One region of the Clostridioides sp. ES-S-0108-01 genome, then DNA from elsewhere that is predicted to be linked to it. Evidence: riboswitches for the same ligand, from Rfam matches in the RefSeq annotation. Region 1 holds a riboswitch; each other region holds the start of a gene.

What was found. A riboswitch is a leader RNA that binds a small molecule or an ion and turns the genes downstream of it on or off. The one in region 1 is predicted to bind cobalamin.
Region 2: linked by a shared signal. The riboswitch ahead of IR152_RS09950 (ABC transporter substrate-binding protein) and the one ahead of IR152_RS12560 (cobyric acid synthase) in region 1 are both predicted to bind cobalamin.
Region 3: linked by a shared signal. The riboswitch ahead of IR152_RS15515 (energy-coupling factor ABC transporter permease) and the one ahead of IR152_RS12560 (cobyric acid synthase) in region 1 are both predicted to bind cobalamin.

The regions. Positions count from the first base shown of each region.
Region 1 is NZ_JADGMN010000012.1:93,810-98,106, reverse strand. Features, by position in the region: gene IR152_RS12565 (cobyrinate a,c-diamide synthase) at 1-632, opposite strand, end outside; gene IR152_RS12560 (cobyric acid synthase) at 671-2,185, opposite strand; cobalamin riboswitch at 2,300-2,479, opposite strand; gene IR152_RS12555 (histidine phosphatase family protein) at 2,546-3,160, opposite strand; gene cobS (adenosylcobinamide-GDP ribazoletransferase) at 3,180-3,953, opposite strand; gene cobU (bifunctional adenosylcobinamide kinase/adenosylcobinamide-phosphate guanylyltransferase) at 3,963-4,297, opposite strand, start outside.
Region 2 is NZ_JADGMN010000009.1:4,531-8,827, forward strand. Features, by position in the region: gene IR152_RS09940 (fumarylacetoacetate hydrolase family protein) at 1-708, shown strand, start outside; gene IR152_RS09945 (dihydrodipicolinate synthase family protein) at 788-1,681, shown strand; cobalamin riboswitch at 1,733-1,915, shown strand; gene IR152_RS09950 (ABC transporter substrate-binding protein) at 2,148-3,278, shown strand; gene IR152_RS09955 (FecCD family ABC transporter permease) at 3,350-4,297, shown strand, end outside.
Region 3 is NZ_JADGMN010000019.1:57,014-61,310, forward strand. Features, by position in the region: gene IR152_RS15500 (energy-coupling factor ABC transporter ATP-binding protein) at 1-448, opposite strand, end outside; gene cbiQ (cobalt ECF transporter T component CbiQ) at 441-1,139, opposite strand; gene IR152_RS15510 (energy-coupling factor ABC transporter substrate-binding protein) at 1,142-1,426, opposite strand; gene IR152_RS15515 (energy-coupling factor ABC transporter permease) at 1,416-2,168, opposite strand; cobalamin riboswitch at 2,352-2,545, opposite strand; gene IR152_RS15520 (nitric oxide reductase activation-like protein) at 2,677-4,297, opposite strand, start outside.

The sequences.
Region 1 (4,297 bases):
TCATCTGCTAAAGTATAAAATTTTTCCCTTAGTGATTTCATTTCCACACTAGGAACTAATCCTAGATGTCTAGATTCTAAAGAGAATTTATCATTTGGAGGAAAGTACCCCAATACTTCAACATTACAATATTTTTCTATAGAACTCTTGATTATTTGATAATGACTATTAGTCTTCACATTATTTACTATGACACCTTGTATATTTACATCTTTATCTAGTTCCTTATATCCAAGTACCATAGCAGCACTAGATGCTGCCATAGATTTCCCATTTATAACTAATATAACAGGCGATTTTAATACCTTTGAAGTATGTGAACTTGTACAATTATCTAAATCTATTCCAAAACCATCATATAAACCCATGACACCTTCTATTACTGAAATATCTGCGTCTTTTGAGGACTTATTTACTATATACTTTATTTTTTCATCGTCTAACATATAAGAATCTAAATTTCTGGAATGTCTCCCAGTTATAAAAGTGTGATATGAAGGGTCTATATAGTCTGGCCCTACTTTATATGGCTGTACTTTCATATTTCTCTTAACTAAAGCTTGCATTATTCCTAATGATATTGTTGTTTTACCTACCCCACTACTAGTACCCGCAATTAAAATTTTTTTCATAATACACCTCCTACCTAAATTATAAATAAAAGTTATCCTTATTTCATAATCTCATATATTTTGTCTATATCTAAATGCTCTCTTAAAAAATCAGCCAACTTATCATACTCTTTATCCTTAAATTCATTAAAAGAGTTTACTTTGCTTTCTAATTCTCCTAATCCTTTTTTCTTTCTTATATTGTTTAAAATTGCTCTTGTAAAACTTATTTCATCAAATATTCCATGAAGATAAGTCCCAATTACATTCCCTTCTTTATTTACACTTCCTTCAGTATAACTCACTTCTTTATCAAGTTTTTTAGTTATCAAATCTAAGCTTCTTACATCATTACCTCGATTTGTAATACCCATATGAATTTCATAACCTTTTACTTTCTTACCCTTAAGGTCATTCATATATTCACTGCTACATTCAACAATAGTAGCCTCTACCTGTGTTGTAGTCTTTTCTTTCTCAAAAGTTGTTTCTGTATCTAAAAGACCTATTCCGTCAACTTCTTCAATTTCACTTTCAACATGATAAGGGTCTTTTAATTTTTTACCTAGCATTTGATATCCACCACATATACCAAATATCAATTTACCTTGACTATGTAAATTTTTGATTTGTGATTCAAGACCACTTTTTCTTATATATGTTAAATCGTCTATAGTACTCTTAGTTCCAGGTATTATTACCATATCTGGATTTCCCAAAGATTCTCCGTAGTCTACATATCTGATACTTACATCTTCCTGTGTCTCAAATATATTAAAGTCTGTAAAATTTGACATATGTGGAGTTCTAATTATTTCTATGTTTATATCGCTTTGATTCATTTTCTTCTTAAATCTCGTAGTTACACTGTCTTCATCCTCTATTTTTATATCTGTATAAGGCACTACTCCTATGACAGGTACTTTTATTATGTCTTCTAGCATATTTACACCATCTTGTAAAAGTTCTTTTTTCCCTCTGAATTTATTGATTATTACACCTTTTACTCTTCTTTTCTCATCTTCATTTAACAAAAGCATTGTACCTGCTAATGATGCAAATACGCCTCCTCTATCAATATCTCCGACTATTATTACAGGTGCATCAGCGATTTCTGCCATACCCATATTAGAGATATCTCTATCTTTTAAATTTATCTCTGCATTACTTCCTGCACCTTCCATAACCACAATATCATACCTTGAATTCAAGCTATTAAAGGTTTCCTTCAATACATCTACTAACTCTAGTTTGTAATCATGATATTCAGAAGAAGGCATTTCTCCTACTACTCTCCCTCTTACAATAACTTGACTTTTATTATTTCCAGAAGGCTTTAGTAAAACTGGATTCATATCAGCTATTGGCTCTATTTTTGCAGCCTCTGCTTGAAATACCTGTGCTCTTCCCATTTCTAAACCTTCTTTAGTTATAAAAGAATTTAAAGCCATATTTTGTGACTTAAAAGGAGCAACAGTATAACCATCTTGTTTAAATATTCTACACAACCCTGCTACTAAGATACTTTTACCTACATTTGACGCTGTTCCTTGTAGCATTATTTTTTTCCCCACTCTTCATACCTCCTTGTTAAAATTTACTAAAAATTAAATTAAAAAAAGCCCTAATACTTCTAAAGATAGGACTTTTATATATATTAATTAAAAATCTTTCACCCCGAAGACCTCTTGTTTTAAATTAAATTAGGCAGGTATCCTGGCTTAACTTCATCCTACTTCTATAACCTTCCCATCAAATTGACAGTGGTATTTATAGTTTCGTTGGTTTCACAGTAGCGGGGGCTGCAAAGGCATCTAACCTTTTTCCCTTTTAACATCTAATTAAGAACCTAATTTTAATCTAATATTCTATTTTCATTTCTAATTTTACAGGTATATTGCAAACACATATTGTAATTTTTAGTTTTGATTAAATTATATAAAGTCTGTAAAATTCATTTTATCTATTACAGCAAATCCACTATCAACTTCTAAAACCGTAATAGATGCATTATCAATTTTAAAATTCCAATGATATTTATAACTACCAGAAATTAAATGTGTTATTATATTTCTTATCGTTCCTGCATGAGAACATATAAGTATTGTTTTTGTATCTGAATTACTATCATTTTCTAAAATTATATTATCAATTTCTTTTGCCACTCTTTTGTAAGAGTCTATCAAACTTTCTCCATTTGGATATCTATAGTTGTTGCCTTCTTTTATCATTTTTTCAAACTCATCTGGATATTTGGTTTTAATTTCTTCAAAAGTTATTCCTTCAAAGTCTCCAAAACTAATTTCTCTTAAAGTTTCTTTTTCTTCTATTTCTAATAATTTCAATTTTGATATTTTTTCTATTGTATATTTAGTACGTGTAGATGGTGTTGTATAAATCTTGTCTATGTCTTCATTACTCAAATATCTAGTAATTTTATTTATTTGGAGCTTACCCTCTTCACTAATACAACTATTTATATGACCTGATAATTTTCCCTTTTTATTATCATTTGTCAATGCATGTCTTATTAATATTAATCTTATCACATTATCACCACTTTTTAGTTTAAAAAAACATAAAAATTAACAAATATATGTAAATCAAATATACAAGCTCTGAAAGTTCTATTCCACAGCCTAATATATCTCCTGTTACTCCATCAATCTTTTTATAAATATGTTTTTTGAATAATATTATAAATACAAAAACTACTATAGCTGAACTTAGTACTTTAATCAACACTATATTAGGTAATAAGAATATAAATTTAGTAATAAGAGCAACTATCAATAATGTGTATATTATAGCAGTTATTAACATACTTGTAGTTAATTTTCCTATAAATAAATTTCCCATTCCTTTTTTTCTTGGTGTCACAGTTTTATATGTCAATAACATTACTCCTAGCCTTGCAATCATTGGCATAAAAATTATAACCCACAATGAATCATTACTTATTATATTGTAGATGAATCCAATCTTTAATAAAAGTACAAACATAATCGCTAAAAGTGAATTTGTACCTAATCTTGAATCTTTCATTATTTCAAGCATTTTTTCTTTGTCTCTATAACTATATATTGCATCAAATGTATCTCCTAATCCATCTATATGAAGTCCTCCAGTAATTAAGACAACAGCTAGAGTTATTATTATAGAAGCTATAAATGGTTCAAATAAAAGCATAGAAATCCATCCTACTAAATAGGATAATATACCTATGACAAAACCTACAAGTGGAAAATATACTATTGATTTATAAAATTCATCATCAAATCCTACATTTAATTTTATAGGTATCCTTGTCAAAAACTGTAGTATTAAAATAAATCTTTTCATAATCACATACTACTCCTTTATTTTCATAGGTATGCCACTAACTACAAAATAAACTTCATTACTTTTTGATGCTATATATTGATTTATGCGACCTACAACATCAGCATATATCCTACTAAGTTTATTCCCAGGAACAATTCCCATACCTAATTCATTCGTCACAAATACAAAGTATAGATTTATTTTTTCTATTTCTTTAATAAGTTTGCTAACTTGTTCTTTTATGTACTCTTCTAATTTATTTATTTCTTCTTGAGTAGAGTCTTCTATATTTAGATTGTACTTAAACATTAGATTATTTACTAATAATGTTACACAATCCAGTATAACAGTTTCATGTTCTT
Region 2 (4,297 bases), on a different contig from region 1:
TACAATTATGATGTTTTTAAAAGGGAGAGATGTACTGTACATGTTCCTATAGAAAAACCAATACATGATATTTTATGTGTGGGGGTGAACTATAAAGACCATCTTGAAGAAACTCAAACTCACTTTGATGATAGTTTTGAAGAACCTCAAAAAACGGTTTATTTTACAAAACGTGTAACGAAAGCAATAGGACCAGAAGATGAGATAGATGGTCATTTTGATATAAATAAACAACTAGACTATGAAGTTGAACTTGGAGTAGTAATAGGTAAAACAGGTGTTAATATTAAAAAAGAAGAGGTAGAAGATTATATCTTTGGTTACACTGTTATAAATGATATTTCTGCTAGAAAGTTGCAAAAAGAGCACGTTCAATGGTTTAGAGGAAAGGGATTAGATACATTTACTTCTTTAGGTCCATGTATCTTACATAAAAGTGCAGTTCCTTTTCCTATAAAACTTAAGGTATGTAGTAGAGTAAATGGTGAAGAAAGACAAAGTTCTAATACAAAGCTGTTCATATCAGACGTTTCAGACATAGTTTCAGAACTTTCAAAAGGTATGACTTTAGAGGCTGGAGACATTATAGCTACTGGAACACCTTCTGGAGTAGGGATGGGCTTTTCACCTCCTCGATATATGAGTAGTGGAGATGTAATTGAATGTGAGATTGAGAGTATTGGAATTTTAAAAAATTACATTAAGTAAATGTTTTAATGTAATCAATGTTAAGACAGAGTCTAATGTATTAATGAACATATTAAAATAAATTTTAGGAGTTTAAATTATGAAAGCAGAGTTTTTGACACCGGTTGTTACAATATTTGATGAAGAAGGAAATTTAGATAAAGAAGGAAATAAAAGAGTATACGACTATCTTATAGATGGAGGTGTAGATGGACTAGTTATAATGGGAAGTACTGGAGAGTTCTTTAATATGTCTATGGATATGCAAAAAGAACTTATAGATTTAGTAACTAGTTATGTAAATAAGAGAGTAAAAGTGTTTATAGGTACAAGCCGTATGTGTGTAGATGAATCTATAGAGCTTTCAAATTATGCACATAATAGTGGAGCAGATGGAGTTATGATAATAAGCCCTTATTATTTCTCTCTTGATGATGATAGTATTGAATTGTTTTATAGTGAAATAGCTAAAAATACAGAAGCAGAAATATATTTATATAATTATCCAGATAGAACTGGCTATGATTTAAGTCCAGAACTTGCACTAAGACTTGTGAGAAAGCATAAAAATATAGTTGGATATAAGGATACAGTAACTTTGATGGGACATACCAGAGAGTTAATAAATACTATGAAAGCAGAGTTCCCAGAGTTTAAGATATATAGTGGTTATGACGAAAATTTTATACATAATCTAATGTCTGGAGGAGCTGGTTGTATAGGGGGACTATCAAATTTAATTCCAGAAGTTTGTTCTAAATGGGCTGAAGCTTATAATAATAGAGATATGGATAAGGTTATAGAAATTCAAAAATATATTAATAAAGCAATGGATTTTTATTCAATAACAAACCCATTTATACCAGCAATGAAAAAAGCTATGAATATTAGAGGATTAAAAGTAAGTGATTATATGACTGCTCCTTTTATAAAACCAAATGAAAATCAAGTATGTGAGATTAAAAAATTGATGAATGAATTAAATATATGCTAAATCAACCTTGCAAAGTTGCCAACAATAAACTACAATTATCTTAACAAAAATTAAATTAAATAATACTAGGGTACTAGATTAGTTTAATAGGGAAAGTGATGAAAATTCACTACAGCCCCCGCTACTGTATACGGATACGAAATCAAAATCCACTGAGATTTGTAAGAGATTTTGGGAAGGATGATAGAGGGAAAGCCGTGAGTCAGGAGACCTGCCCAGTATTACATAGGTTCAATTTAGGGTGGAAATTGTAATTTATAATAAAATGAAAATATCAATTCATTTTTTGTAAAGTTGATATATAAGACTTCTCCTTTCTAAGTTAGGAGAAGTTTTTTATTTTATTAAAAGGTTATACTTATTAAAGATGACTTTAAGATAATTTTAATAAGATATATTTTAAAAAAGTATATATTATTAAAGTTTTTTAGCCACTCATAAAAAATAAGATATTGGAGTGAAAGAGATGAAATTTAAGGTAAATGTTTTAAAGCAGTTTTTTTTAATTGTTATGGTAGTTTTTTTAGTTGGAGGTCTTATAGGATGCAGTAAAAATGATAAAGATAATACACAAGTTAGTAGTGGTAAAAAGTTAGAATTAAAATATGCAAGTGGATTTAGTGTTGAGGATTTAGAAGATGGAATTAAAAAAGTGACTGATGGAGATAATAGAGAACTAATTTTAATTCCTAAGAAGATTAAAATTCCTAAAAAGTATAAAAATTCTAATATAGTTAGAACACCTGTAGATAATGTACTAATAGCATCCACAACACAAGCTTGTTCTCTAAGAACAATAGGAGAACTAGATAGTATAAAAGCAGTGACAACAGAAGAACAATATTGGACTATAAAAGAAATTAAAGATTTAATGAAGGATGGAAAGATACATTATGTTGGTTCAAACTTAGCACCAGATTATGAAAAAATAGTAGACTTAAATCCTGATTTAACTATAGTGAGTAGTGGTTTATCAGAAGCTGATACAAAATTTATTGATAAACTAAAAGAATTAGGGCTTAATTATGTTGTAGATAATGAATATAAAGAGCAAAATCCATTTGGAAGAATGGAGTGGACAAGTTTGATAGCTGCCTTTTATGATAAAGAAGATATAGCTACTAGTGAACTAGATAAAACAGTACAAAGGATAGAAGAAGTAAGTGAAAAAATAAAGAACAAAGCTAAGCCTAAAGTTGTATGGGCATCTGTATATGAAGGAAATGCTTATATAGCGCCTAAAGATTCATATGTAGATAATATGATAAAAATGGCTGGTGGAATAAATGCATGTGCTTCAATAGATTCAAATGAAGGACGAGTAAGCATTGAACAATTACATGAAGTTGCAAAAGATGCAGATATATTTGTATACTCATCAAGTTCAGATTATACACCAAACTTAGACTTTATAAAATCTAGCGCACCTATATTGGCTGATTTAGATGTTGTAAAAAATGGTAACTTATGGGTATTTGCTCCAGATTATTATCAATCAGTAGATAAGACTGATGAATTAATAGTAGATTTAATTGAGATGTTTCATCCAGGTACTACAGGTGAAAAAATCAAACATTATATAAATTATGATAAATAATATAGAAGACGACACTAAAAGATGAGTTTTATGGATTTTAGTTAATATAGGTTGTTAAGAGGAGTATATAAATGGATTTTATCAATAAAATGAGAATAAAGAATACTACAGTATTTATAGGACTAATTATAAGTATGATACTTACTTTTTTAGTGTGTGTAGCATTTGGCTCTGTAAAAATTGAGCTGAAAGAAATAATAGATGTTGTATTAAGAGGTATGGATAATACAGAGCATTATAAAATAATATATAATATAAGAATTCCTAGAGTACTTGCAACTATGGTAGGTGGAGCATGCTTAGCAGTATCTGGTATTTTACTACAGATATTTTTTAAGAATCCAATAGTTGAACCATATATATTAGGTGTATCTTCAGGTTCTACTTTGTCAGTAGCACTTATGATTTTGGGAGGATACACATTGGGATTTGAGAGTATAAATTCAATGAGTATATTTGTAGCAGCATTTGTAGGAGCTTTAATTGTAATGTCTATAGTCATTTTATTTGCAAATAAGGTAAAGAATATAACAACTCTTTTAATAATAGGAATTATGACTGGATATGTGTGTAGTGGTATAACAAACGTATTACAATCATTTGCAAATAGTGAGAAACTAAAAGAATTTACTATATGGTCTATGGGAAGCTTTTCTGGATTTACATGGGAAAAGGTAGAAATACTTATAATAGTTGGTATGTTAGGTCTTTTGATGACTATATTCATAATAAAACCTTTAAATGCTTTTTTATTAGGAGAAGAGTATGCAAAAAGTATTGGTATAAATATAAAATTTTTTAGAGTTTTTATAGTATTTATATCTAGTATATTGGCAGCAATAGTATCGGCATTTGCAGGACCTATAGGATTTATTGGACTTGCAGTGCCTCAAATTTCAAAATTGATATTTAAGACGTCAGATAATAGGGTACTAATACCAGTAGTAATCTTTTTAGGAAGTATAGTTACAGCCCTTTGTGATTTAATATCAAGAGTAATTTTGTCACCAGTAGAGTTA
Region 3 (4,297 bases), on a different contig from region 1:
ATGCTATCGCTACCCTTTTTTTCTGACCATAACTAAGAAAATGTACTGGTCTGTCTATAAAATCTATTCCATTAACAGCTACTAGAGCTTTGTTTATTCTCTCTTTAATTGTTTTTTCATCCATACCAATGTTTCTCATTGCAAATGCTATATCATCATATACTTTTGAATAAAAAATTTGTTTTTCTGGGTCTTGAAAGACAATACCCACATTTTTTCTAAGATTATACAAACTTTTCTTATCATATTTTAATTTTTCTTCTTTAAAAAGAATTTCTCCAGATGTAGGTTTTAATATACCCATTAAATTCATAAATAATGTTGATTTTCCTGAACCATTTGAACCTATTATACCTATAACATTTCCTTTTGAGAAATCCATATTAATGTTTAATAATGCATTGGCATTCTTTTCATATTGATAAGTTAAATTATTTATTTTAAACATCATTATCCCCTACTATGTGAAATTTACCATCATACAATTTTATGTCTAATGATATACACATATCATCATACCTTGTCATAAGTCTTTTGTACAGCATACTTCCAAGAATTCCTAAGGATTTATATGAAGTTTTTAAATTTATGTACCCAAATCTTAGCTCTTGTGACTTATATATTTCTGAAAATTCTTCTAGAAATATAAATATAAACCTATATATTAACATTGATAGCTCAACAAAAGTATCAGGTAAATGCAGTTTTCTAAAGAAGAATATTAACTGATTAAAAGGTGTTGTAAGTATACAAAAGTACACACAAGTCAAACAAGACATAGCCCTAAATAACACGTGAATGGACGTGTCAATAGATGCCTTTGATATTCCTACATTGAAACTAAAAATTTCAAAGCTGTATAATAAGTCTGCCTTATTAAAAGATATATTTACAAGGGTTATTCCTACACTAAGAAATAAAAAGTACATTGGTATTCTGAGTAATTTTAAATAATTCTTTAAATCTATTCCAGCCACACAAACAACTAGAATACTCATTAAAATCATAATTCCACTTAAAACAAATATATTTTTTATTACCATAGAAGCAATCAGAAAGATTACTCCTATGGCTACTTTTTTATTTGGATTTACTTTACTTAATCTATTTGTGTATGCATATTTATCAATTATAAGCATAATTAACTTCTCTTTCCTCTTTGAAGACCTAGTATGTACCCTATTACACCTGCTCCTAGAGCTGCCTGTGCAGAGAATAATAAACTTTCTATTTCTCCACTTGGTGGCTCATATGGACTACTAAACCATGGCTCATAATCTGGATTTATCTTAGTAATTTCACTTTCAGCTTGACCATCTGCCCCTCCATATTCAGCACCTGAGTTAACAAGCAATGGGAATATGATAAGAGCCACTACTAATAAAAGTAGTAATATATTAGTTTTCGTCTTTGTTTTAGCACTCATTAGCTTTAACTCCTTTATCACTATTTTCTAGTATACTTTTTTCTCCATTTTCTGTAACTAAATTATATACAATTACAGTAAGAATACCTTCTGCTATTGCTATTGGTATTTGAGTCATAAAGAAAATTCCTAAGAATTTAATTGCTGAAGCCATCACTCCACCTGATGGATCTGGGAAAGCCAGTGCCAACTGTATCGAAGTTATTGTATATGTAGCCAAATCTCCTATTGCTGCTGCAAGAAATACTGGCATTGCATTATTTCCGTCTTTTTTCTTTAATGCTTTAAATATTAAGAATGATATAATTGGCCCTACAATAGCCATTGAAAAAGCGTTCGCTCCTAAGGTAGTTATTCCTCCATGTGCTAATAGTAACGCTTGGAATATTAAAACTATCGTTCCAAGAACAAACATTACACTTGGTCCAAACATTATTGCTCCAAGACCTACTCCAGTAGGATGTGAGCAACTTCCTGTTACTGAAGGTATTTTTAGTGCCGATAATACAAATACAAATGCTCCACATAGTGCTAATAATACTTTCTTTTTAGGGTCCTGCTTTACTATTTTACCTATTGATTTGAGTCCTACTAAGAAAAATGGTATAAATATAACTCCCCATGCTATAGACCATTTTACTGGTAAATAACCTTCCATTATATGCATTGCATTTGACGTAACTGGAGTTAAAATGATTAACATAAGTGCAGTGATAACCCCTAACTTGATATTCTGTTTCATTTTAGTATCCCCTCTCTCCTTTTCCAATAATTAAAACATAAATAATATATGTCTGATTTACCTAATAAAATAAAAAAGCCTAACTCGATGGTTAGGCTTCCAATTTCCGAAAATCCAAATACAAACACATAAAATAAATATATCTGCATAATTATTATAAGAAACTTTCTCCATCCCCGAAGAAATTACTTTAATATTTTAGGCAGGTCTCCTGACTTAGCTTCATCCTACTTCTCTTCCTTCCCATGAAATATAAAAATATATCATCATAGTGGCTAACAAAAGTTTCGTCTGCATCACAGTAGCGGGGACTGTAAAGGAATTTAACCTTTTTCCCTATTAATCTTACTTAAAGAACCTATAATATTATATATTTAATTTTTAAATTATTCTTAAATCATTTCTATATAAATCATTGTATACCTTTTCTGTGAAAATTTCTATGTTTTTCACAAATTTTATTTATTTTTATATTTTTATGCATATAAATTATTTTTTATAATTTTGATTAATTTCTAATTATCTTCTTTAAATACATTGAAACCACATCAGAAAATCTAGTTATATCTCTAGAATATATAAAATCATTTCCATATATTAATCTTTCAGCCTCAAGTTCTGATTCTTTTCCTGTAAATACTCCTAATACCAATATATTTTGTTTTCTAGCCTTTCTTACCTCATTGGCTGTATCTCTCAAACCAACTATACCTCTATAAGCTTTTTCTCCCCTTAAGGTTCTCTCACTATTTTTTCCTATCTTTACATCATTTGGCCTTCCATCGCTAAGAACTATCAAAATTTTATTTTCTTCATCTCTATTTATTAGACCACTACATATAGATTTTATAGCCAAACCGTCTCTATTATTACCAGCACAAAAGTATTCAAATATATTTTCGCTATTTTTTAAACTATCATCATAATCTTTAAATCTTTTTAATATTGTATAATCCAAAAAACTAGAAAATCCCATAACTCTATTTGGTATACCAACTACTGTTAGGGCATTTGCGATTATATACGCCTGAATTGCTACATTTCCTTGATTCCTGCTTTGAGAGCCACTTGCATCTAATAATATATCAATAACATATTTTCCTTTTTCATTTTCTATATCTTTATAAAATATTTTATTATTATTACTTCTACCAACTCTCCAGGCTCTATTTGCTAATATAGTGCCACAATCAGAGTATACTCTAGTTTTAGCATTTTCTTCTATCAAAATTCTAGCTAAACTTTCTTTTAATCTCTTTATCTGCTGTCTATACATTCTAGCATGTTCTCTAAATTTCCCTAAATTATTTTCTTTTTGCCTTGTTACATATTTTAACTGGAATACATTATTACACTCACTTCTAAGAACTCCATCTGTAAAGTGTATTCTACACCCTTCATGAACATTTCTACAATTTTGTGTTTCAATCTTTTTAATTTCACCTTTACTCAAATAAGTTTTCCCATAATAATGTTCTATTTTTGAATATATTTTATTTGCAGTCTCTTCATCAACATATATAACCCTGTCTGCTGAATTACTAGATTGAGAATCCTCAAAATCTCCTACTCCTTCTATAAGAATAGATGAAGATATAGAGTCTATATCACTTTCAATAATATTTTCTTCTTCATCACTATAAAGTTCTTCATACATAAAGTCAGCAAATGTATCAAAATTTACGTCAACATCTTTTACATTACTTTCATCATATGTAGAACTACTTTCTTCTCCATTTAATATATACTCAAAGTAAGTTAAATATATTACATCTAAGGACTTTAAAATCTCCATAATATCTTTATTTGTATCTATATTTCTTATGTCATTAACTATTCTTCTAGTTAGGCTGTCTAATGCTGGATGCTTGTCCATATTGTAAAGTACAAAGGCATATTTAATTTTATCCATAATATTGTCATTGTGTATTTTGGTAAAACGTGAAACAATATCTTTATAAGCATTTTTTCTTATATCTTCTATCCCTGGTCTATCTTTAATAGCCTTTTCTTCAACTATTGTATTTAATATAACTTGAATCAGACCCAGTATAATATCTTTATCATATCCTTTTCGTATTCTATTTGTAAGGTATTTTTTCACTATGCCCCAATCTACATATTTTCTT